DNA from 4 places in the Pseudomonas sp. GL_093 genome. Region 3 is predicted to be linked to each of the others. Evidence: predicted binding sites of a transcription regulator. Region 3 holds the regulator's gene; each other region holds the start of a gene.
What was found. Region 3 encodes FliA, which starts transcription of late flagellar genes. Its sites were predicted from a motif close to CTAAAGTTTNNNNNNNNNNNGCCGNTAA; they were not measured.
Positions count from the first base shown of each region.

Region 1: the regulator FliA is predicted to act here: its motif matches at 1,834-1,861, upstream of AC3IUE_RS25395 (methyl-accepting chemotaxis protein).
Region 2: the regulator FliA is predicted to act here: its motif matches at 3,440-3,467, upstream of AC3IUE_RS01790 (methyl-accepting chemotaxis protein).
Region 4: the regulator FliA is predicted to act here: its motif matches at 1,944-1,971, upstream of AC3IUE_RS23140 (methyl-accepting chemotaxis protein).

Region 1 covers NZ_CM174448.1:5,503,290-5,508,561, reverse strand. Annotated here, with positions in the region: gene AC3IUE_RS25405 (inorganic phosphate transporter) at 1-285, opposite strand, end outside; gene AC3IUE_RS25400 (transporter) at 524-1,546, opposite strand; gene AC3IUE_RS25395 (methyl-accepting chemotaxis protein) at 1,976-3,598, shown strand; gene AC3IUE_RS25390 (hypothetical protein) at 3,710-4,147, shown strand; gene AC3IUE_RS25385 (GAF domain-containing sensor histidine kinase) at 4,144-5,272, opposite strand, start outside.
Region 2 covers NZ_CM174448.1:396,106-401,377, forward strand. Annotated here, with positions in the region: gene AC3IUE_RS01780 (class 1 fructose-bisphosphatase) at 1-747, shown strand, start outside; gene AC3IUE_RS01785 (DUF924 family protein) at 751-1,353, shown strand; gene AC3IUE_RS01790 (methyl-accepting chemotaxis protein) at 1,471-3,363, opposite strand; gene AC3IUE_RS01795 (lipoprotein) at 3,648-3,902, shown strand; gene AC3IUE_RS01800 (lipocalin family protein) at 3,934-4,503, shown strand; gene AC3IUE_RS01805 (formimidoylglutamate deiminase) at 4,636-5,272, opposite strand, start outside.
Region 3 covers NZ_CM174448.1:1,872,734-1,878,005, reverse strand. Annotated here, with positions in the region: gene AC3IUE_RS08455 (chemotaxis protein CheA) at 1-1,163, opposite strand, end outside; gene AC3IUE_RS08450 (protein phosphatase CheZ) at 1,201-1,989, opposite strand; gene AC3IUE_RS08445 (chemotaxis response regulator CheY) at 2,020-2,391, opposite strand; gene fliA (RNA polymerase sigma factor FliA) at 2,559-3,299, opposite strand; gene fleN (flagellar synthesis regulator FleN) at 3,296-4,126, opposite strand; gene flhF (flagellar biosynthesis GTPase FlhF) at 4,243-5,272, opposite strand, start outside.
Region 4 covers NZ_CM174448.1:4,994,718-4,999,989, reverse strand. Annotated here, with positions in the region: gene AC3IUE_RS23140 (methyl-accepting chemotaxis protein) at 1-1,902, opposite strand, end outside; gene AC3IUE_RS23135 (Na+/H+ antiporter family protein) at 2,274-3,590, shown strand; partial or broken gene AC3IUE_RS23130 (cache domain-containing protein) at 3,786-4,610, shown strand; gene AC3IUE_RS23125 (methyl-accepting chemotaxis protein) at 4,647-5,272, shown strand, end outside.

The DNA of each region.
Region 1 (5,272 bases), 3.4 Mb from region 3:
GTAAATCACCGTGGCCACGGCGTTGGCGGTGTCGTGGAAACCGTTGACGAACTCAAAGCCGAGGGCAATCAGCAGCGCCACGCCCAACAGCAGAAACGGCGTCCAGGTGGTCACCACGGTGCCGAGTTCGTTCATGTCGTGCATCAAGCTGTAGGCGGTGAACAACAGCCCGCTGCCCAGCACAGCGAAGAAAATCACGATGGTCAGCAGGCCGGGCTTTTTATCGAGTTGCGGTATGGCGCTACTGGCGGGTGCCTGGGCGGCGGTGAAGGAAGGAGTAGCCATGACGGACAATCCTGAGGGGAGAAGGAATGTCGCCCATGATCGTTGCTGAATGTTACAGAGAGACTGCCCTAGGTCAGGGTTTGGGGTTTTTGCTAATCCGTTAATCCGAATCCCCCACCGTGATCGTTCCTATGCTCCGCGTGGGAATGCATCCATTGACGCTCCGCGTCAACGCTGGACGCAGAGCGTCCGGGGCGGCATTCCCACGCAGAGCGTGGGAACGATCGTCGGAAAAGGCTCAATAATCCTGGCGCTTGCGAAACGCCCAACGCCCGGCGATCACGGTAAACGTCGCGACCAATGCCACCAGAATCCAGAACCCTTCCGGGTCGCCGGAAAGCGGCACCCCACCGACGTTCATCCCGAAGAAACCGGCGATGATGTTGATCGGCAAGGCCAGCACCGTCACCACGGTCAGGGTGAACAGCGTGCGGTTGCTCTGTTCGTTGAGGTTGGCGGCGATTTCTTCCTGCAACAGCTTGATCCGTTCGCCCAGCGCCGTGAGGTCGTTGATGATCAGCGCGAACTCCTCGGTGGACTTACGCAGCTCCTTGACGTCTTCCTTCTGCAACCACTGCGGCGGGCGATTGAGCAGACGCAGCAACGAGCCCGGTTCCAGCGCCAACAAGCGTTGCAGGCGCACCAGCACTCGTCGGTTGGCACCCAGCTCAGCCCGGTTGGTCGACAGCCGCGAGGACAGCAACTCATCTTCGATCTGATCGACACTGAGGCTGGTCTTGCGCACGATCTGGGTCAGCACTTCGCCCTGGTCGCGCAGCAGATGCACCAGCAATTCCAGCGGCGAGCGAAAGCACTCACCGGCCTTCACCGACGAGCGCAGCTTGTCCACCGAGTGCAGCGGTTGCAGGCGTGCGCTGACGATCAGACGACTGCGGGCGCAGACCCACAGCGTCGAAACATCTGAAGAAACCATGCTGCTGAGGTTGAACACCACGTCGTTGACCACCGCTAGCAACGCCGAATCCACATGCTCGATACGCGTCGAACGAGAGCCCTCATGCAGCGCTTCGAAAAATTCGTCGGGCAATTCCAGATGGCTTTTCATCCAGCGCTCGCATGCGGCGTGGGCCAGGTTCAGGTGCAGCCAGAGAAATTCGTCGTTGTCGCCGGGTTGTTGCAGGCACTGCAAGGCCTTGGCCGAATCGAGCTCGCGGCCGCGCTCACCGGGGCGAAAACTGAAACCGTACAGCAGACCGAACAGGTCCGTGTCGCGATGGCTTTGGTCGATGCTGTGGTTCATGAGGTCTCACTGAGGGAGGTGCGGTCGGTCGCTTTGTGTAGCAGCTGGCGAAGCCTGCGTTCGGCTGCGCAGCAGTCGTGAAATCAGGCAATGCGTTGCGTCAGGTAGACCGCGTGCTCAGGTTTTACGACTGCTTCGCAGCCGAACGCAGGCTTCGCCAGCTGCTACAGATCGCGTTACGGCGGGTTTTGCAGGTTCACTTGAGCCGCATCATCGCAAGGATTTTTGACGGTTTTGTGACAGTTGGATAGCGGCAAAATAGTGGCCGTACCGATGGTCGGAATTCATTCAAGAACCGCTCTGGGACGCCGATTACGCTGACGTTAACTTGCACGGCTTTGGCCACGAACCAAGGTCGCAGACAGGGATGTCCGGACACCTTTCACGCCTTGTTGCGGCGTGCCTCATCCCTGTCATGAGTATCACTCGATGCTGCAAAAATCCCTGAGAGCACAAATCCTTGCCTTGTTGAGCGGCAGCCTGTTGGCCATGTTGCTGATCGCCCTGGCCTGCTTTCACTTTCTGTCCAGCGGTGTTCAGAACTACGCGAATCTGATCGAAGGCCCGCTGCACACCTCGCAACTGATCGATGAAGCCAACCTGCAATTCAAGGTGCAGGTACAGGAGTGGAAAAACGTCCTGCTACGCGGCAAGCAGCCTGCGGACCTGGACAAATACTGGAAGCAATTCGAAGACCGCCAGCGCGACGTGCAGGGCATCCTTGGTGAACTGGCCGGGCAGAAGGGAATCGAGCCGCAGCTGAAAACCCGCATCGAACGCCTGCGGGACGAACATCGTCTGTTGGGCGCGGCTTATCAGAAGGGCCGTGACGCCTACGTGGCGGCAGGCGCCGACCCAACGGCTGGCGACACGGCGGTCAAAGGTGTGGACCGCGCGACCAGCGATCAGATGAGCGAGTTGGTCAGCGAATTGCGCAAGCAGGGTGCCGCGCAATCGAAGCTGATCAGCGCCGACGCCGATCGCACTGTGTTGCTGGGGATCATTGTGATGCTCGCCTCGGGACTGTTGATCGGGTTGTTGAGCCTGTGGCTGGTCAACCGCAACCTGGTCGAACCGATTCGTAAACTGATCGAGTACGTGGCGCAACTCAGCCAGGGTCGTTTCGCCGAACGCGTGGCCAGCACCCGTCAGGACGAGCTGGGCAAACTGGCGATGGCCGCCAATACCCTGCGCGATTTTCTTGCCGAAACCTTTAACCGTTTGCAGCGCAGCGCCAAGGATCTGGACAGCGCCAGCGGTGAGCTGAATTCCATCGCCACCCTGATGGCCAGCGGCACTAACGAGCAGTTCAACCGCACCGATCAGGTGGCCACGGCGATGAACGAAATGTCCGCTACCGCGCAAGAAGTCGCGCGTCACGCAGCCGATGCGGCACGTGCCGCCGACGATGCCGACCAGTCCGCCCAGCAGGGTGAAAAGGTCATGCAGGGCACCATTCACACCATCACCCAAATGCGCGGCGAAATCGCCAATACCGCCACGGTCATCCGTCGTCTGGAAACCGACAGCGGGCGCATCGGCAAGGTGCTGGAAGTGATTCGCGGCATCGCCGAGCAGACCAATCTGCTGGCGCTCAACGCCGCCATCGAAGCGGCCCGTGCCGGTGAAGCCGGGCGCGGTTTTGCGGTGGTGGCCGATGAAGTCCGCAGCCTGGCCCAGCGCACGGCGGCGTCGATCATCGAGATCAACCAGATCATTCAAACGGTGCAAACCGGTGCGGTAGACGCCGCTCAGGCAATTGAAAGCGGTCAGTCGCGCAGTGAGGAAAGTGTCGAACAAGTGACTCAGGCCGGCGCCATGCTGGAGCGCATCACCCTTGCCGTGGAAGCCATCCGCGACATGAACCGCCAGATCGCTACCGCCGCGGAAGAGCAGACGTCGGTGGCCGAAGACATCTCGCGCAACCTCACCGAGATCACCCGCATCGCCAGCACCAATCTGGACAACGTGCAGCGCACGGAAGCGGCCAGCCACAACCTGCACGGGTTGTCGGGGCAGTTGAATGAAGTGACGGCGCGCTTAAGCGCGTAACGGGAATGGCTGTGTACCGGTTTGCTTACCGAGTCGGTACACAGTCGATCTCAAGTCCGCAGTGTCGATGTCGATGACCACGGTAATCCCAAATCCCAATGGAAAACCGCCATGGTCAGCATCACTTCCGTTTCGATCACCCCGACGGCCACGACTGCTTCGAACAAGACTGCCGTCAGTGAGAGCACCGAAGACACCTCAGTCACGGCAACCGCCGAGGCGTCCAGTGACACCACCAAGGTATCCGCCGGCGGCGCCCCCGCGGCGAGCGGCAGCAGCTCCAGCAGCAGCGAAGAATCCGATACGGTGAAAGAGCTGCGCAAGCAGATCGCCGAGCTGCAAAAGCAATTGCAGGAACAACAGCAGCAACTGCAAGCGGCCCAAGCCAGGCAGGAAAGCGCCGAAGCCAAAGCGGCAGACGTCGCGGCGGCTCAGTCGCAGATTGCGACGACTTCGGGTTCGTTGCAGACCGCGACGGCGGCGTTGTTGCAGGCGTTGCAGGATGAGGGGGGCAGTACTTCCGGTTCCTTGGTCAGTACGACTGCTTAACTCAGTGCTGGAAGACTGAAGGTGAACGTCGTGCCCTGTTGCTCGGTCGAGACCACGTCCAGTTTTCCGCCATGGGACTGCGCAATTTGACTGGCAATGTACAACCCTAACCCGAGGCCGGTCTGCGGTGTTCCGCTGGCCGATCGCGAGTAGGGTCGGAACAGATGGGGCAGCTCATCCTCGGCAATCAGCCCCTGATTGTTCACGCTCAGCACGAACTGTCCTTCATTGATCTGCGCGCTGATATCGATCGGGCCGTCGGGATCGCCATGAGCAACCGCGTTCGCCACCAGATTGGAGAGCAATTGCGCGACCCGCTCGCGATCACAATGAATGCTGTGCAGGTCACCGATGGACGATTCAATGGTGCGGCCGGGATGGACGCTCTGAACCTCTGAAATCACATGCCGCAACGCATCCTCAAGATCCGGGCACGGTTCAATGTTCACGGGAATGCCACGGCCCAAAGAGCCGCGAGCGAAATCCAGAACGTCATCGACCAGTTTGGTCGCACGACGGGCACTGGTGAGGATGTGCCGGGCCCGTTGCTGATTCGCCGGATCGGGTAGTTTGCGCAGGAACATTTCGGCGCCGGCGCTGATGGCGAACAAAGGGTTGCGCAGATCATGCCCGAGCACGGCAATGAATTGTTCGCGCAGTTCGGCGGTTTCCCGTTCCTGCTTCAGCGCTGCTTCGGTCTTTTGCAGGTTTTCTTCGGCCTCGATCTGCAGCGCCAGCATCCGGGCGAAGGATTCCATGGTGCTCTGGATCGTGCTGGATTTGAGGGGCGCAGGGTTGGGATCAAGGGCGCAGAGGGTGCCGAAAAAGCGTCCGTCGGTGCGGAAAACCGGCACGGATATGTAGCTTTCGAACTGATAGAGGCGAGGGGTGTGGTGATCGCGGTAAAGCGGGTCTTCACTGGCTTTGTCGATGACCACCGAATGATGCGACCGACGAATTTCGTGGCACAGGGTCGTGACAAGATCCAGCTCACCGCCGACCTGCAAACCGAAATTCAGCTGATCGAGCACCGCACACGCCGTCCACGATTCTTCGGTGACCCGGGCCACGGCGACGAAGCGCAGGCCCGTCAGTTCATGGATCACTTGAAGAATCGCCGGCACC
Region 2 (5,272 bases), 1.5 Mb from region 3:
TCCGAAGAAATGGACAACGCCTACCAGATCCCGGGCAAATACCCGAAAGGCGCGTACCTGCTGGTTTTCGACCCACTGGACGGCTCGTCGAACATCGATATCAACGCGCCGGTCGGTACTATCTTCTCGGTGCTGCGTTGCCCGAACGAATACCTGAGCCAAAACGAGCCCTTGAACGAAAAGGCTTTCCTGCAGCCAGGCACCGAGCAAGTGGCTGCCGGTTACGCGATCTACGGTCCACAGACCATGTTGATCCTGACCCTGGGCGACGGCGTAAAAGGCTTCACCCTGGACCGCGAAATGGGCAGCTTCGTCCTGACCCATGAAGACATCAAGATTCCGGAGTCCACTCAGGAATTCGCGATCAACGCGTCCAACCAGCGTCACTGGGAAGCGCCGGTACAACGCTACGTCGGCGAATTGCTGGCTGGCGAAGAAGGCCCGCTGAAAAAGAACTACAACATGCGCTGGGTCGCCGCGATGGTCGCGGACGTGCACCGCATCCTGACCCGTGGTGGTCTGTTCATGTACCCACGCGACAGCCGCGAGCCGTCCAAGCCGGGCAAGCTGCGCCTGATGTACGAAGCCAACCCGATGTCGTTCCTGGTTGAACAGGCCGGCGGCGCTTCCACCGATGGTCATCAGCGCATCCTCGACATCAAGCCTGACGGCTTGCACCAGCGTGTCGCGGTGTTCCTCGGTTCGAAAGAAGAAGTCGAACGCGTCACGGCTTACCACAAGGAATAAACCATGACCGCGCCCTGGCAGCCGTTGCTCGAATGGTGGTTCGGAACGCTCGAATCCCCCAACGAAGTATCGGCTGACAAGGGCAAGTTATGGTTCGGCAAGCGCGACAGCCAGGACCTCGAAGCGCGCACGCGTTTCGGGGACTGGGTCGAGCAGGCACTGGCCGGCGGATTGACCGAGTGGGCGCAACGCCCCGAAGGTTGGCTGGCTCTGGTGCTGCTACTCGACCAACTCCCGCGAATGATCTATCGCGACACTCCCAAATCCTTTTCAGGCGATCTCAGGGCTCAGGCACTGGTGGCGCAAGGCATTGCTGCGGATTTCGATCGGCAGTTGCGGCCGATCCAGCGGGTGTTCATCTACCTGGTGTTTGAGCATTGCGAGAATCTGGCGGTGCAGAACGAAGCGGTTTCGCGATTTATCGATCTGGTGGCGCAGCAGCCTGAGGCTGATCGGGCGGTGTTTGCCGATAACCTGGATTATGCCGAACGGCATCAGAAAGTGATTGCGCGGTTTGGACGGTTTCCGCATCGCAATGCGGTGTTGGGAAGGGAGTCTACGGCTGAAGAGCTGGAGTTTCTTTCGGGGCCTGGTTCAAGGTTCTAAATCTTCATCGCGGCTGATGCCGTCATCGCGAGCAAGCTCGCTCCCACACTTGATTTGTGTCATGCACAAATCCCCTGTGGGAGCGAGCTTGCTCGCGATGAGGCCAGTGAGAGCGCCTTAGATCCGGAAGCTGCCAACCAACTGCTTCAACCGCGCCGCCTGCTGCTCAAGATCCGAACACGCACGCAACGTTGACTGCAAGTTCTCCACGCCTTCCTGATTCAGCGTGTTGATCTCGGTAATGTCGACGTTGATCGACTCCACCACAGCCGTTTGCTCTTCCGTCGCAGTGGCCACCGACTGGTTCATCCCGTCGATCTCACCGATACGCTGAGTCACGCTGCCCAGACGTTCGCCCGCCTGGTTGGCGATGCCAACGCTGCTTTCGCTTTGGCGCTGGCTGTCGGTCATGGTGATCACGGCTTCCCGGGCGCCGACTTGCAGTTCCTCGATCATCTTTTGCACTTGCTGCGCCGAATCCTGAGTACGGTGCGCGAGGTTGCGCACTTCGTCCGCTACCACGGCAAAACCACGACCGGCTTCACCGGCACGGGCCGCTTCGATGGCGGCGTTGAGTGCCAGCAGGTTGGTCTGCTGGGAGATGCTGGTGATCACTTCCAGAATCTGCCCGATGTTCACGGTGTTGCTGTTGAGCGTTTCGATGTTGCCGCACGAATCGCTGATCTTCGCCGAGAGCTGCTGCATCGCCGCGATGGTTTTATCCACGACTTGCTGACCGTCTTCGGCCAATGCGCGAGCATCGCTCGAATGTTGAGAGGCGAGGGCGGCGTTCTGGGCGATTTCCTGTGCGGCGGCGCCCAGCTCGTTGATGGCGGCGGCGACGCTGCTGGTGCGCGAGGCTTGCTGGTCGGAGTTGAACATCGACGAGTTCGACGCGGCAACCACACGCAAGGCGACTTCATTGACCTGGCCGGTGGCCGAGGACACTTCGCGAATCGAGGTGTGAATACGCTCCACAAAACGGTTGAACGAGGTGCCCAGCGCACCGAATTCGTCCTGGCCGTGGATGGTCAGGCGTTTGGTCAGGTCACCTTCGCCTTCGGCGATGTCATGCATGGCGCGGCCCATGGTCAGCAGCGGTTGCATCAGGAAGCTGATCAACATGCCCAGAAACGCGATGATGATCACCACGGCAATGACCATGGCGATGATCGCCGAAGTGCGGAATTCGCTGAGCATCGAGAACGCGGTGTCCTGATCCAGCACCAGCGCCACGTACCAGTCTGCCGAGGGCACACCGTTGACGTGGGTAAAGGAGATGAATTGAGTCTTGCCGTCGATCTCGACTTCTTTCATGCTCGGGCTGACTTTCGGCGCGCCGTTTGGGTAGGCGTCGGTCAGGCTCTTGAGCACCAGCTTGCTGTCCGGGTGGATCAGGATCTTGCCGTCGGCGCTGACGATAAACGCATGGCCGTGGCCGCCGAAGTTCAGCGAGTTGATGATCGCGCTGACGCTGGACAGGTCGATGTCTGCGCCGGCGACGCCGATCATTTGATTCTGATGTTTCACCGGGGTGGCAACGGTGATCACCAGTTTGCCCGACGACGCGGCGATGTACGGTTCGGTGACGATGGTCTGTTGCGCACCGTTGGCCGCCTTGTACCAGCCACGGGCACGGGGGTCGTAATCCGCGGCACGATTGCCGGCCGGAACCGAGAACATCACGCCATCGGTGCCACCGAAGTAGCTCAACTGAAAATTGCTGGTGTAGGCGGGCAGGTCGATGGCGCGCTTGAGGTTGGCCTGGGCGCTGCCGTCCACCGCGATCTGCTGGGACAGCGATTGCAGCAACTGAATGCGGCTGTCCAGCCAGGTCTGGATGTTGCTGGTGGTCAGGCTGCCGAGTTCCTGCATCGAGGATTCGGTACTGCTGCGCAGGGTTTGCCGCTGGCGGTAGTCGTTGAAGAGGATGAAACAAGCGAATGCAACGGCCACCACGAGGGCGGCAGCCAACAAGATCTTGTGGCTGAACTTCATGTTTCTGGTCATTAAATGAGCTACCGCGGAGAGGCTGGTCAACAAAGGGGCGTCAATTTGCCACAGTCGTGGGCATTGCGCTGCTTTTATGTCGACTGACCGGCGTCAAAGATTAGGCGGATTTTTGTGAAAACCGACGAAATACTCAATAGCGAAAGAAAGATGCTGATTTTTCGAAACAAGGCAGACGAGCGGCCTGATAAATAGCCGGCCGGCCAGGGAACCAGACAGGGGTTTTCTCTTCTAAGCTTCAGCTTGGCAGCCATGCCATTCCCCTTCGCCCCAGGAGCTACACCATGTCGCTGCGTTCTATCGCCCTGCTTTCGTTCTGCGTGTTGTTGGCCGCTTGCAGCAAGATCAATCAGGAAAACTACTCGAAGCTGTCTTCAGGCATGCCCAAGGCCGAGGTAGAAACCTTGCTGGGCAAACCCGCTGATTGCTCGGGCGCGCTCGGCATGTCCAGTTGCACTTGGGGCGACAAGAACAGCTTTATCAGCGTGCAGTACGCCGGTGACAAAGTGCTGATGTTTTCCGGCCAAGGCCTGAAGTAATCCGGGGCTATGCGCCCACGGGAGAAAAACAATGAAACGGTTACTGATAGTCCTTTTAGCCGGCCTGGTATTGGCCGGCTGCGCCACTTCCGGCGTAGATCCGTTGGCACCGAAAACCGTCAACAGCGTCAATCTCAAGAAGTACCAAGGGACCTGGTATGAGTTGGCTCGTCTGCCGATGTATTTCCAGCGCAACTGCGCGCAATCCGAAGCCCATTACACGCTCAAGCCTGACGGCAAGGTGTTGGTGCTCAATCGCTGCCTGACGGCAGACTGGCAATGGGAAGAGGCCAAAGGCGTGGCCTGGCCACAGGAGCCGGGCAAAACCGACAAGCTGTGGGTCGAGTTCGATACCTGGTTTTCGCGGTTGATACCGGGTACGGCGAAGGGAGAGTACTGGGTGTTGTACGTCAGCGATGACTACAAGACCGCCATTGTTGGCGACCCGAGCCGCAAGTATCTCTGGCTGCTGTCACGGACCCCGACGGTCAATGGTGTAGTGCGTGAGGAACTGCTGAGCAAGGCGCGTCAGCAGGGTTACGACACCACGCGACTGATCTGGCGCGCGACCGATACGCAGATGGCCAAGACCTCGAACTGACGGTTAGTAGAGAACAAATGTGGGAGCGAGCTTGCTCCGGGCGGCGTTCCGACGATAGCGGCCCCTCAGTCAACATTGATGTTGAATCTGACGGCCCCATCGCGAGCAAGCTCGCTCCCACAGGTTTTTGGGTTAGCCAAGTAATTCGCGCAGGACTTGGGTGAACGCCCGATTGCTCTCTTCTTCGCCCGCATGATGCCCATCGCGCACAACCCACTGGCCATTGACCAGCACATCCCGCACCTGGCGATCACCGCCGGCAAACAACCAACGATTGAGAATCCCGTCGCCACTGGCCGTCGCCAGGTACGGATCGTTGCCATCCAGCACCAGCCAATCCGCACGTTTGCCAACTTCCAGCGCACCAATCGACTGACCCAGTGCTTGAGCGCCGCCATCCAGAGCCGCGTCGTACAGCGTGCGACCAACCATCGGCTGATCCGCGCCATACAAACGATTACGCCGTTGGTCGCGCAGACGCTGGCCGTATTCCAGCCAACGCAATTCTTCCACCACGCTCAAAGACACATGGCTGTCGGAACCGATGCCCATGCGCCCGCCCTGAGCGAGGAACTCCACCGCCGGGAAGATACCGTCGCCGAGGTTGGCTTCGGTCGTCAGGCACAGGCCGGCGATGGCGCGACTCTTGGCCATCAGCGTGACTTCTTCCGGGTTGGCGTGGGTCGCGTGAACCAGGCACCAGCGCTGATCGACCTCGGTGTTTTCGTACAACCATTGCAGCGGACGGCGGCCGCTCCAGCTCAGGCAG
Region 3 (5,272 bases):
ACCAAGCGGTTACGCACCAGTACCAACTCGCCAACCATGTTCATGATTTCGTCGAGACGCGCGGTGTCGACCCGCACGGTGGTCTCGGCTTCGCTGGCCGGCTTTTCCGGTGGCGGTGCGGCCGGCGCACGGGCCGGAGCCGGTGCTGCAGCAGCGGCAGGCTTCGGCGCTTCGGCTTTAGGCTCGGGCGCTTTGGCTACAGGTTTCGCAGCCGGTGCTGGCGCCTTGGCGACAGGAGCAGAAACCACTGCGCCAGTGCCAACCTCGGTGAACTTGCCTTTGCCGTGCAATTCGTCGAGCAGCGACTCGAACTCGTGATCGGAGATCAGATCGCCGCCAGCCGCTTTAGCGGTTGGCGCAGCCGGGGCCGGGACCGCAGCAATGGCCGATTCCAGCGCATCAACGGCAAAGTTACCCTTGCCGTGCAACTGATCGAGCAGTGCTTCGAACTCGTCGTCGGTGATATCGGAGCTGTCGCCTGCCGCTTTCGGGGCAGCCGGTGCGGCTGGCGCCGGGGCTACCGCATCGACGGCGAACTGGCCTTTACCGTGCAGTTGATCGAGCAACGACTCGAACTCGGCATCGGTGATTTCGTCGCTGGCCGCCGCATTGCTGCTCGGCGCTGGCACAGCTGCCGGGGCTTCTGCCTGAGCCTTGACGGCGTTCAGCGAGTCCAGCAGTTGTTCGAATTCGTTATCGGTGATGTCACCCGATTCGCTCTCGGCGGCAGGTTCTTCCACCACCTCGGCGACCGGTGCCGTTTCATCGGCGGTTTGCGGCTCGGCCAGACGGGCCAGTGCCGCAAGCAATTCTGGCGTGGCAGCCGTGATCGGGCTGCGTTCGCGGACTTCGGTAAACATGCCGTTCACCGCATCCAGCGCTTCGAGAACCACGTCCATCAGTTCCGAGTCGACGCGGCGTTCACCCTTGCGCAGGATGTCGAACACGTTCTCGGCGATGTGACAGCACTCCACCAGCTCGTTGAGCTGGAGGAAGCCGGCGCCTCCTTTTACAGTGTGAAAACCGCGAAAAATTGCATTGAGCAAGTCCGCATCGTCTGGTCGGCTTTCAAGCTCGACCAGCTGTTCGGACAGTTGCTCTAGAATCTCGCCGGCCTCAACCAGGAAATCCTGAAGGATCTCTTCATCGGCGCCGAAGCTCATTAAGGGGGTGCTCCTAAAGGTCTAAAAACCTAAAAACCTAAAATCCAAGACTGGATAGCAAATCGTCCACATCGTCCTGACCGGACACAACGTCTTCTCTTTTATCGGCATGAATCTGCGGACCTTCACCCTGAGAGAGATGTTTTTGCGGATCTTTTTCTGCAAGCATCGCTTCACGGTCATGTTCGATGCCCGCAAAGCGGTCCACCTGACTGGCCATAAGCACGAGCTTGAGCAGGTTGCTTTCAACTTCGGTGACCAATTGGGTCACGCGCTTGATCACCTGACCGGTGAGGTCCTGGTAATCCTGAGCGAGCAGAATGTCGTTGAGGTTGCTCGACACAACGCGATTGTCTTCGCTGCTGCGTGTCAGGAAACCGTCGACTCGCCGGGCCAGCTCGCGGAACTCTTCAGCCCCGACTTCGCGACGCATGAACCGTCCCCAGTCGGTGCTCAAGGCCTGGGCTTCGTTGCTCAGGCCGTTGACCAGCGGCGTGGCGTTTTCCACCAGGTCCATGGTGCGGTTGGCAGCCGCCTCGGTCAGCTTGACCACATAACCCAGACGCTCGGTGGCATCCGTGATCTGCGAGACTTCCTCGGCTTGCGGCATGTGCGGGTCAATCTGGAAATTGACGATCGCGCTATGCAGCTCGCGAGTGAGCTTGCCCACTTCCTGATACAGGCCACGGTCACGGGTCTGATTGAGCTCATGGATCAGTTGCACAGCGTCGCCGAACCTGCCTTTTTCAAGGCTTTCGACCAGTTCGACCGCGTGTTTTTTCAGAGTCGATTCGAAATCGCCCTGTGAAGACTCGTTATGCTCCATAGCTCCCCCGTGGCGCAGTGGCTTCGCACATCAACCGATGCGTTCGAAAATCTTCTCGATTTTTTCTTTTAACGCCTGGGCCGTGAAGGGCTTGACCACATAGCCGTTAACACCGGCCTGGGCTGCCTCGATGATCTGCTCGCGCTTGGCTTCAGCGGTCACCATCAGCACCGGCAGGTGCTTGAGCTTTTCATCGGCACGCACGTGGCGCAGCAGGTCGATACCGGTCATGCCAGGCATGTTCCAGTCTGTTACCAGAAAGTCGATGCTGCCGCTGTTGAGAACCGGAATGGCAGTAGTGCCATCGTCGGCCTCGACTGTGTTGGTGAACCCAAGGTCACGCAACAGGTTTTTAATGATCCGCCGCATCGTTGAGAAGTCATCAACGATGAGGATTTTCATGTTCTTGTCCAATTCGACCTCCAAGCAGTCTTAAACGCGCCCAGCACCTGGACGCGCCATTTCAATCAATCCGGCAAAGCACTCAATGACTGTCTGGAGCACAACAGATCGGGACCGGTAAGGTTCAACACCCCACCCGCCGCGTTCGCAGTGTCCCCACACTGCCTTCAGCGCGCTCGCCACTCCCCCAAACGCCCCCGCAAACGGGCCGCGCACTGGCTGTGTAACTGGCTGACCCGAGATTCGCTGACCCCCAGGACCTCACCGATTTCCTTGAGATTCAACTCTTCGTCGTAGTACAGCGCCAACACCAGTCGCTCACGCTCCGGCAAATTGGCAATCGCGTCCGCCAGCGCCGCCTGGAAGCGTTCATCTTCCAGATCGCGTGACGGCTCGAGATGAGCACTGGCGCCATCCTCGTGCAGCCCTTCGTGTTCGCCGTCCTGCAACAGATCGTCGAAACTGAATAACCGGCTGCCCAGGGTGTCGTTCAAAATCCCGTAATAATCGTCGAGACTCAATTGGAGTTCGGCCGCAACCTCGTGATCTTTAGCGTCACGGCCGGTTTTAGCTTCAATAGAGCGAATTGCGTCGCTGACCATCCGGGTATTGCGGTGGACCGAACGTGGCGCCCAGTCCCCCTTGCGTACTTCATCGAGCATCGCGCCACGGATTCGAATGCCCGCGTACGTCTCGAAACTCGCGCCTTTGCTGGCGTCGTATTTGGTCGACACTTCAAGCAGGCCAATCATTCCGGCCTGGATCAGATCTTCCACCTGGACACTGGCCGGCAGACGCGCCAGCAAGTGGTAGGCAATGCGTTTAACCAGTGGCGCGTAACGCTCGATCAGCTCGTACTGCGCGTCACGTGCCGACTTCTTGTAGAGGTTGTAGCCACTGGCTGTCATAGCACAGGTCCTGCGGTTTGTTGCACGAGGCGCTCGACGAAAAACTCCAGGTGCCCACGCGGGTTGGCAGGCAGCGGCCAAGTATCGACCTTCTGTGCAATGGCCTTGAACGCCAGTGAGCACTTGGACCGCGGAAAGGCTTCGTAGACGGCGCGCTGCTTCTGCACGGCCTTGCGCACACTTTCGTCGTAAGGCACCGCGCCGACGTATTGTAAGGCGACGTCAAGGAAGCGATCCGTGACCTTGGTCAACTTGGCGAACAGGTTGCGACCTTCCTGCGGGCTCTGGGCCATGTTGGCCAGGACGCGGAAGCGGTTCATGCCGTAATCGCGGTTCAGCAGTTTGATCAGTGCGTAGGCATCTGTGATCGAGGTCGGTTCGTCGCAGACCACCAGCAAGACTTCTTGCGCTGCGCGAACGAAACTGACGACCGAGTCACCAATGCCCGCAGCGGTGTCGATCACCAGCACGTCGAGGTTGTCGCCGATATCGCTGAACGCCTGGATCAGGCCGGCGTGTTGCGCCGGGCTTAAATGAACCATGCTCTGTGTGCCGGACGCGGCCGGGACGATGCGAATGCCGCCAGGGCCCTGCAACAGTACGTCGCGCAGCTCACAGCGGCCTTCGATCACGTCGGCCAAAGTACGTTTGGGTGTCAGTCCCAGCAGGACGTCGACGTTCGCCAGCCCCAGATCAGCGTCCAGCAGCATGACGCGCCGGCCGAGCTCAGCTAGAGCCAGGGACAAGTTCACTGACACGTTAGTCTTCCCGACGCCACCTTTGCCGCCGGTCACCGCGATCACCTGTACGGGATGCATGCTGCCCATGAATTTTCTTTACCTTGTCTTACTTAGACGGAGGCCACATTACTGGCTGCGCGTTCACTAACTGAACAATGCATGGCAGACCATCGATGTAGGTACAAAAACTGTTCATTAATACCTCAGCCGACCTGCTTGGTCGGGCTGTGGTAAATATCAGCGAACATGTCAGCCATGGCTTCTTCGCTGGGTTCTTCTTGCATTTGCACGCTGACGGCGCGACTGACCAACTGATGACGACGCGGTAGATGCAAATCATCCGGAATCCGCGGGCCATCGGTCAGGTAGGCCACCGGCAATTCATGACTGATGGCCAGGCTCAACACCTCGCCCAGACTTGCCGTTTCATCCAGTTTAGTCAGGATGCAGCCAGCGAGCCCACAACGCTTGTAACTGTGATAAGCGGCCGTTAGAACCTGCTTCTGGCTGGTGGTTGCCAAAACCAGATAATTTTTCGATTTGATGCCACGACCGGCCAGGCTTTCGAGCTGCATGCGCAGTGCCGGATCGCTGGCCTGAAGGCCTGCGGTATCGATCAGCACCACGCGTTTGCGCAGCAACGGCTCCAGCGCCTGCACCAACGATTGGCCCGGATCGACATGCGTCACCGACACATTGAGGATCCGGCCCAACGTCTTGAGTTGTTCCTGAGCACCAATTCGATAGCTGTCCATGCTGACCAGCGCAATATTCTGCGCGCCGTACTTGAGCACGTAACGGGCCGCGAGCTTGGCCAGAGTGGTGGTCTTGCCCATGCCGGCAGGGCCGACCATGGCAATCACGCCGCCCTCTTCCAGAGGCTCGACTTCCGGTGTGACGATCATCCGCGCCAGGTGTGCCAGCAACATGCGCCAGGCCTGACGAGGTTCTTCAATATCGGTAATCAGCGCCAGCAGATCGCGCGACAACGGGCCGGACAGACCGATGCGTTGCAGGCGACGCCAAAGATTGGCCTGGGCCGGACGGCTGCCTTGCAGCTGATTCCAGGCCAGGGAGCCGAGTTGCACTTCCATCAGTTCGCGCAGGCTGTTGAGTTCGAAACGCATCGAGTCGAACGCCCGTGGGTCGACGCCACCAGAGGCAGGTGCCGCAGCCGGTGCAGGACGACGGGGTTCGGTGTAGGTCGGCTCGATCAACGGCTCGGCGGCGGTC
Region 4 (5,272 bases), 3.1 Mb from region 3:
ACCCACCTGTTCGACACTGCCCTGAGCCTGACGATGGCTGTTGTTCATCGAACCAACCACGTCCTGAGTGCCACTCTGCAATTGCTCGATCACCAGACGGGTTTCTTCGACAGACTCCTGGGTCCGGCGTGCCAGGTTGCGCACTTCATCGGCCACCACGGCAAAACCGCGTCCGGCTTCACCGGCACGAGCGGCCTCGATGGCGGCGTTAAGCGCCAGCAGGTTGGTCTGCTCAGCGATGGCCCGGATCACTTCCAGCACCGAACCGATCTTCTCGCTGTTGGCCGCCAGGCCTTCGACTTGAACCATTGCCGCGCTCATGTCGGCCGCGAGGTTGTCGATGCTGGCGGTGGTGCGGTCGATCACGGTCAAACCGCGACGGGTGGCCTGATCCGCATCCCGCGCCGCCTGTGCCGCTTGCGCTGCGCTGCGGGCAACGTCCTGGGCGGTGGCGCTCATTTCGTGGGAAGCGGTAGCGACCTGATCCACCTGACGGTATTGCTGCTCCATGCCGGCGCTGGTCTGGGTGGCGATGGCGGATGACTGATCCGCCGTGCTGCGCGCGTCCTGCACCGAGCGTTTGACCTCGGCGATGATCGGTTGCAGCTTGTCGAGGAAGCGGTTGAACCAGCCGGCCAATTGGCCGAGTTCGTCCTTTTTGTCATAGGCCAGGCGGCGGGTCAGATCGCCTTCGCCGCTGGCAATGTCTTCGAGCATGTGCGCCACACCGAGGATCGGCCGGGTCACGCTGCGGGCCATCAGCCACACCAGCAACAGGCCAATCAACGCGGCCAGCACACCCAGGCCGAGTTCGACCAGGGTGCCGGCGGTGTTGCTTTCATCGAGTTGTTTTTTCAGTGCTTCGGCGGGGCCGACCAGGACTTTCTCCGGCACATCGAGCAACACGCCCCAGGACTTGCCACCGGGAATCGGCTGGAACGGCGACAGCACTTTGAGCTGTTGATTGTTGTGCAGGCTTGCGGTCTTGCTGCTGGTGGCGAGCATGCGGATCAGCTCGGCACCGTTGGTCTTGTCCACGGTGTCCAGGCGCTGGCTGAGCTTGCTGGCGTCCGGGCTGTAACCGGCCAGCAAACCGACCGGGCTGATGATGCTGACGTTGGTCTGGCCATCATAGAGCTTCTTGCTCGCACCCTGGCTGACGGCTTGCAGGCTGTTGAGGTTGATGTCCACCGACAGCGAAGCGATGACCTTGCCGTTGACCATCAGCGGGAAAACGATGCTGGTCATCAGCACGTTCTGGCCGTCGATCACATAGAAGTAGGGTTCGATCACGCAGGGCTTGAGGGTCGTGCGCGGGCAGGTGAACCAGGCGTTGGCCGGTTCACCGCTGGGGCCGGTGCTGGTGTCGGCCATGTCGCTTTCCGGTAGCGCCATCGACGTCACCTTGCCCGGAGTCGGTTGCGACCAGTACAGGGCAAAACGACCCTTGTCGTTGCTGCCCAACTCGGCCTGGCCGGCGAACAGATCGTCCTTGCCGTCCAGCGCATTGGCTTCGAACACCAGCGAGAGGCCGAGCAATTCCGGATTGGCTTGCAGGGCCGACTTGACCTGGCGTGTCAGGTCTTCACGCAAGTCAAAGGCATCGAGAAAGCGTTTCTCGGCCTGGTCGCGCAGGAACAGCACCTGACGCGAAAAGCCGTGGCCATATTGATAGGCGTCCATGAACTGCTGGCGTATCCCCAGCGCCTGGTTTTCACCCTGGGATTCGATCCGGGCCTGGGCCGCTTCGGTGAGCATCTCCATGCTGGATGCTTTCACCATCTCGGAGCTGTGCTCCATGCGATACAGCGAAAGACCCACCAGCAGGGTCACGATGCCGGCCAGGCACAGCCCGGCCAGCAGGGTGATTTTCCATTGAATGGAAAGTTGTCTGAGCGACATGGAGACGTCCTTTATTCGATAAATATCTGAGACTTTGCACTGTAACGGCCGCTAATCTGCTTTCTTTATGCCGCTCGACGAATATCGAGGCACACAAACCTGTAGCCGCTGGCGCAGCCCTTGTGGGAGCGAGCCTGCTCGCGATGACGGAGTGTCAGTCGACATTTGTGTTGCCTGATCCACCGCTATCGCGAGCAGGCTCGCTCCCACAGGGGCATCACCAGCGGCAGCAAGGGATCGTGATCGCTTTGACAAGGCGTGGATGCTGCGGCACAGTGCGCGCCCTCTAATAAAACCCTCTCATTTAATCCGCTGGCGGCTCTTTGCAGACTGCCGGCCGGACTCTTTCCGTTTGCCTTGAGGTACCGATGATTAATGCTGTAATTGCCGCGGTCGGCATCATGCTGATCCTCAGCCTGTCCCGCGTGCACGTAGTAATCGCGCTGATCGTGGGCGCCCTGGTGGGTGGTTTGACCGGTGGCCTGGGCATCGACGCAACATTAAAAGCCTTCAACAGCGGCCTCGGTGGCGGCGCGACGGTCGCGTTGTCCTACGCATTGCTCGGCGCTTTCGCCGTGGCCATTGCCAAGTCCGGCCTGGCGCATGCCCTGGCCGACAAAGCCTTGCTGATGGTCGACCGCCAGCACGCCAGCGGTGGCCGTCAGGTCAAATGGCTGTTGATCGGTTTGCTGTGGGTGGTAGCCATCGCGTCCCAGAACATCTTGCCGATACATATCGCCTTCATTCCGCTGCTGGTGCCGCCGCTTTTATATGTGCTGACCAAGCTGCAGCTGGACCGCCGACTGATTGCCTGCGTCATGACCTTCGGCCTGATTACGCCGTACATGTTCCTGCCCGTGGGCTTCGGCAACATCTTCCTTAATGAAATCCTGCTGGCCAACGTCGCCCGTAGCGGTGTGGACATCAGCGGCATCAACGTCACCCATGCCATGGGGATTCCGGCCTTGGGCATGGTCGTCGGGCTCGCGGCAGCGTTTGTTAGCTATCGCAAGAAGCGCGTCTATGATCTGGAAAAGATCGAGCAAGTCGAACAGGTCGCGGTGCAGTACAACCCGATGAGCCTGATGGTCGCCGGTCTGGCCATCGCGGTGGCGTTTATCATTCAGCTGTTGCTGGACTCGATGATCATCGGTGCGTTGGCTGGCTTTCTGATTTTTTCGGTGTCGGGGATCGTGAAGTGGCGTGAAACCGACGACCTGTTCACCGAAGGCATGAAAATGATGGCGATGATCGGTTTCATCATGATCGCCGCCTCAGGTTTCGCCGAAGTGATGAAAGCCACCGGTGAGGTGCAGACACTGGTCGAAGCCTCGGCCTCGTGGATCGGCCACAGCAAAGGCATTGGCGCGTTGTTGATGTTGCTGGTTGGCCTGTTGGTGACCATGGGCATCGGTTCGTCGTTTTCCACAGTGCCGATCCTGGCAGCGATTTTTGTGCCGTTGTGCGTACAGTTGGGTTTCAGCCCGATCGCGATCGTGTGCATCGTCGGCACTGCCGGTGCGCTGGGCGATGCCGGCTCACCGGCGTCGGACTCGACCCTCGGCCCGACCTCGGGCCTGAACATCGACGGCCAGCATCACCACATCTGGGACACCGTGGTCCCGACCTTCCTGCACTACAACCTCCCGCTGCTGGCGTTCGGCTGGGTGGCGGCGATGGTTTTGTAAACACCGCAGATTAAATGTGGGAGCGAGCTTGCTCGCGATGGCGGTCTGTCTGATACATGGATGTTGGATGTGCCACCGCTATCGCGAGCAAGCTCGCTCCCACAGGGGATTTGCAGTGTTCCTTAATTCAACTTTTGATCCGGCGTGCCGTTAAAGCCTTTAACCACGCCAATAAAATCAAAAGAGTGAACCGTCATGCGCATGAGCCTGAAGGCTAAAGTCCTGTCCCTTGCCGTCCTCCCGGTGTTGCTCTTTGCGCTGGTCATCAGCCTGACCACGTTGTTCATTCTGCAGGAGCAGGCCCGCAAGGAAGTCGAGGAAACTCGCCAGCGCCTGCTCAGCGATGCCAAGGCAACGCTGCAAAGCTACGTCGCCGTGGCCATGACCACGATCAAACCGCTCTACGACGCAGCCGCCCCCGGTGATGACGCGGCGCGGGCCCAGGTGGTCAAGTTGCTGTCGAGCATCACCTACGGCAAGGACGGCTACTTCTTCGGCTACGACTCCAACACCGTGCGCCTGTTCAAGGCCAACAGCCCTGAAGGCGTGGGCCAGAGCTTCAAGGACAACCGCGATCCGAACGGCGTCTACGTCAACCGCGACCTGGTGAAAGTCGCCAAGGACGGCACCCACTACCTGCAATACAGCTCGCCGCTGCCCGGCAACACCCAAGTGCTGGTGCCGAAACTGGGCTACACCGAATACCTGCCGAAGTGGGACATGGCGGTCGGTACGTCGGTCAACCTCGACGGCATCGAAGCCCAAGTGGCACTGGTCGAAATCAAGGTCCAGGAGCGCATGCAAGGCGTGGTGCTGAGCATCGTCGGGATTGCCGCCGTGGTGCTGTTGGTGATTGCCGCCGCCGGGATGCTGCTGGCCAACACCATCCTGCGTCCGCTGAACCTGATGAAAGCCAACCTCGATGACATCGCGGCGGGCGAGGGCGACCTGACGCGTCGCCTGACCATTACCAGCCAGGACGAACTCGGCGAACTGGCCGGCTCGTTCAACCGCTTCGTCGACAAGATCCACGGCCTGGTGCGCCAGATTACCGAAATGACTTCGCAATTGACCGGGTTGGTGAATCAGGTCTCCGATCAGGCCCAGCGCTCGGATCAGGCCATGGAACGTCAGCGACACGAGACTGATCAGGTCGCCACGGCGATCAACCAAATGTCCGCCGCCGCTCAGGAAGTGGCGAAAAGTGCGCAAAACGCCGCGGTGGCTGCCCAGCAGACCGACGAAGAAGGTCAGGCTGCCAAGCGTGTGGTGGCCGGCAGCATCGTGAAGATTCATGCGTTGGTGGACGATATTCGCAGCAGCGGCGTGTCTCTCGACAGTTTGCAAAAAGACGTGTCGTCGATTGTCAGCGTGCTCGGCGTGATCCGTTCGATTGCCGAGCAGACCAACCTGTTGGCACTCAACGCCGCCATCGAAGCCGCTCGTGCCGGTGAGGCCGGGCGCGGCTTTGCCGTGGTGGCCGACGAGGTTCGTGCGTTGGCCAGTCGCACGCAAATCAGCACCCAGGAAATCCAGGGCATGATCGATCGCTTGCAGGCCGGCACCCAATCGGCCGTGGAAGCGATGCGCCGTTCCAGCGAGGCCGGCGACGGCACCTCGGCTCAGGCCAATGAAGCGGGAGCATCGCTGGACACCATGGCCCAGCTGATCGGCACCATCAA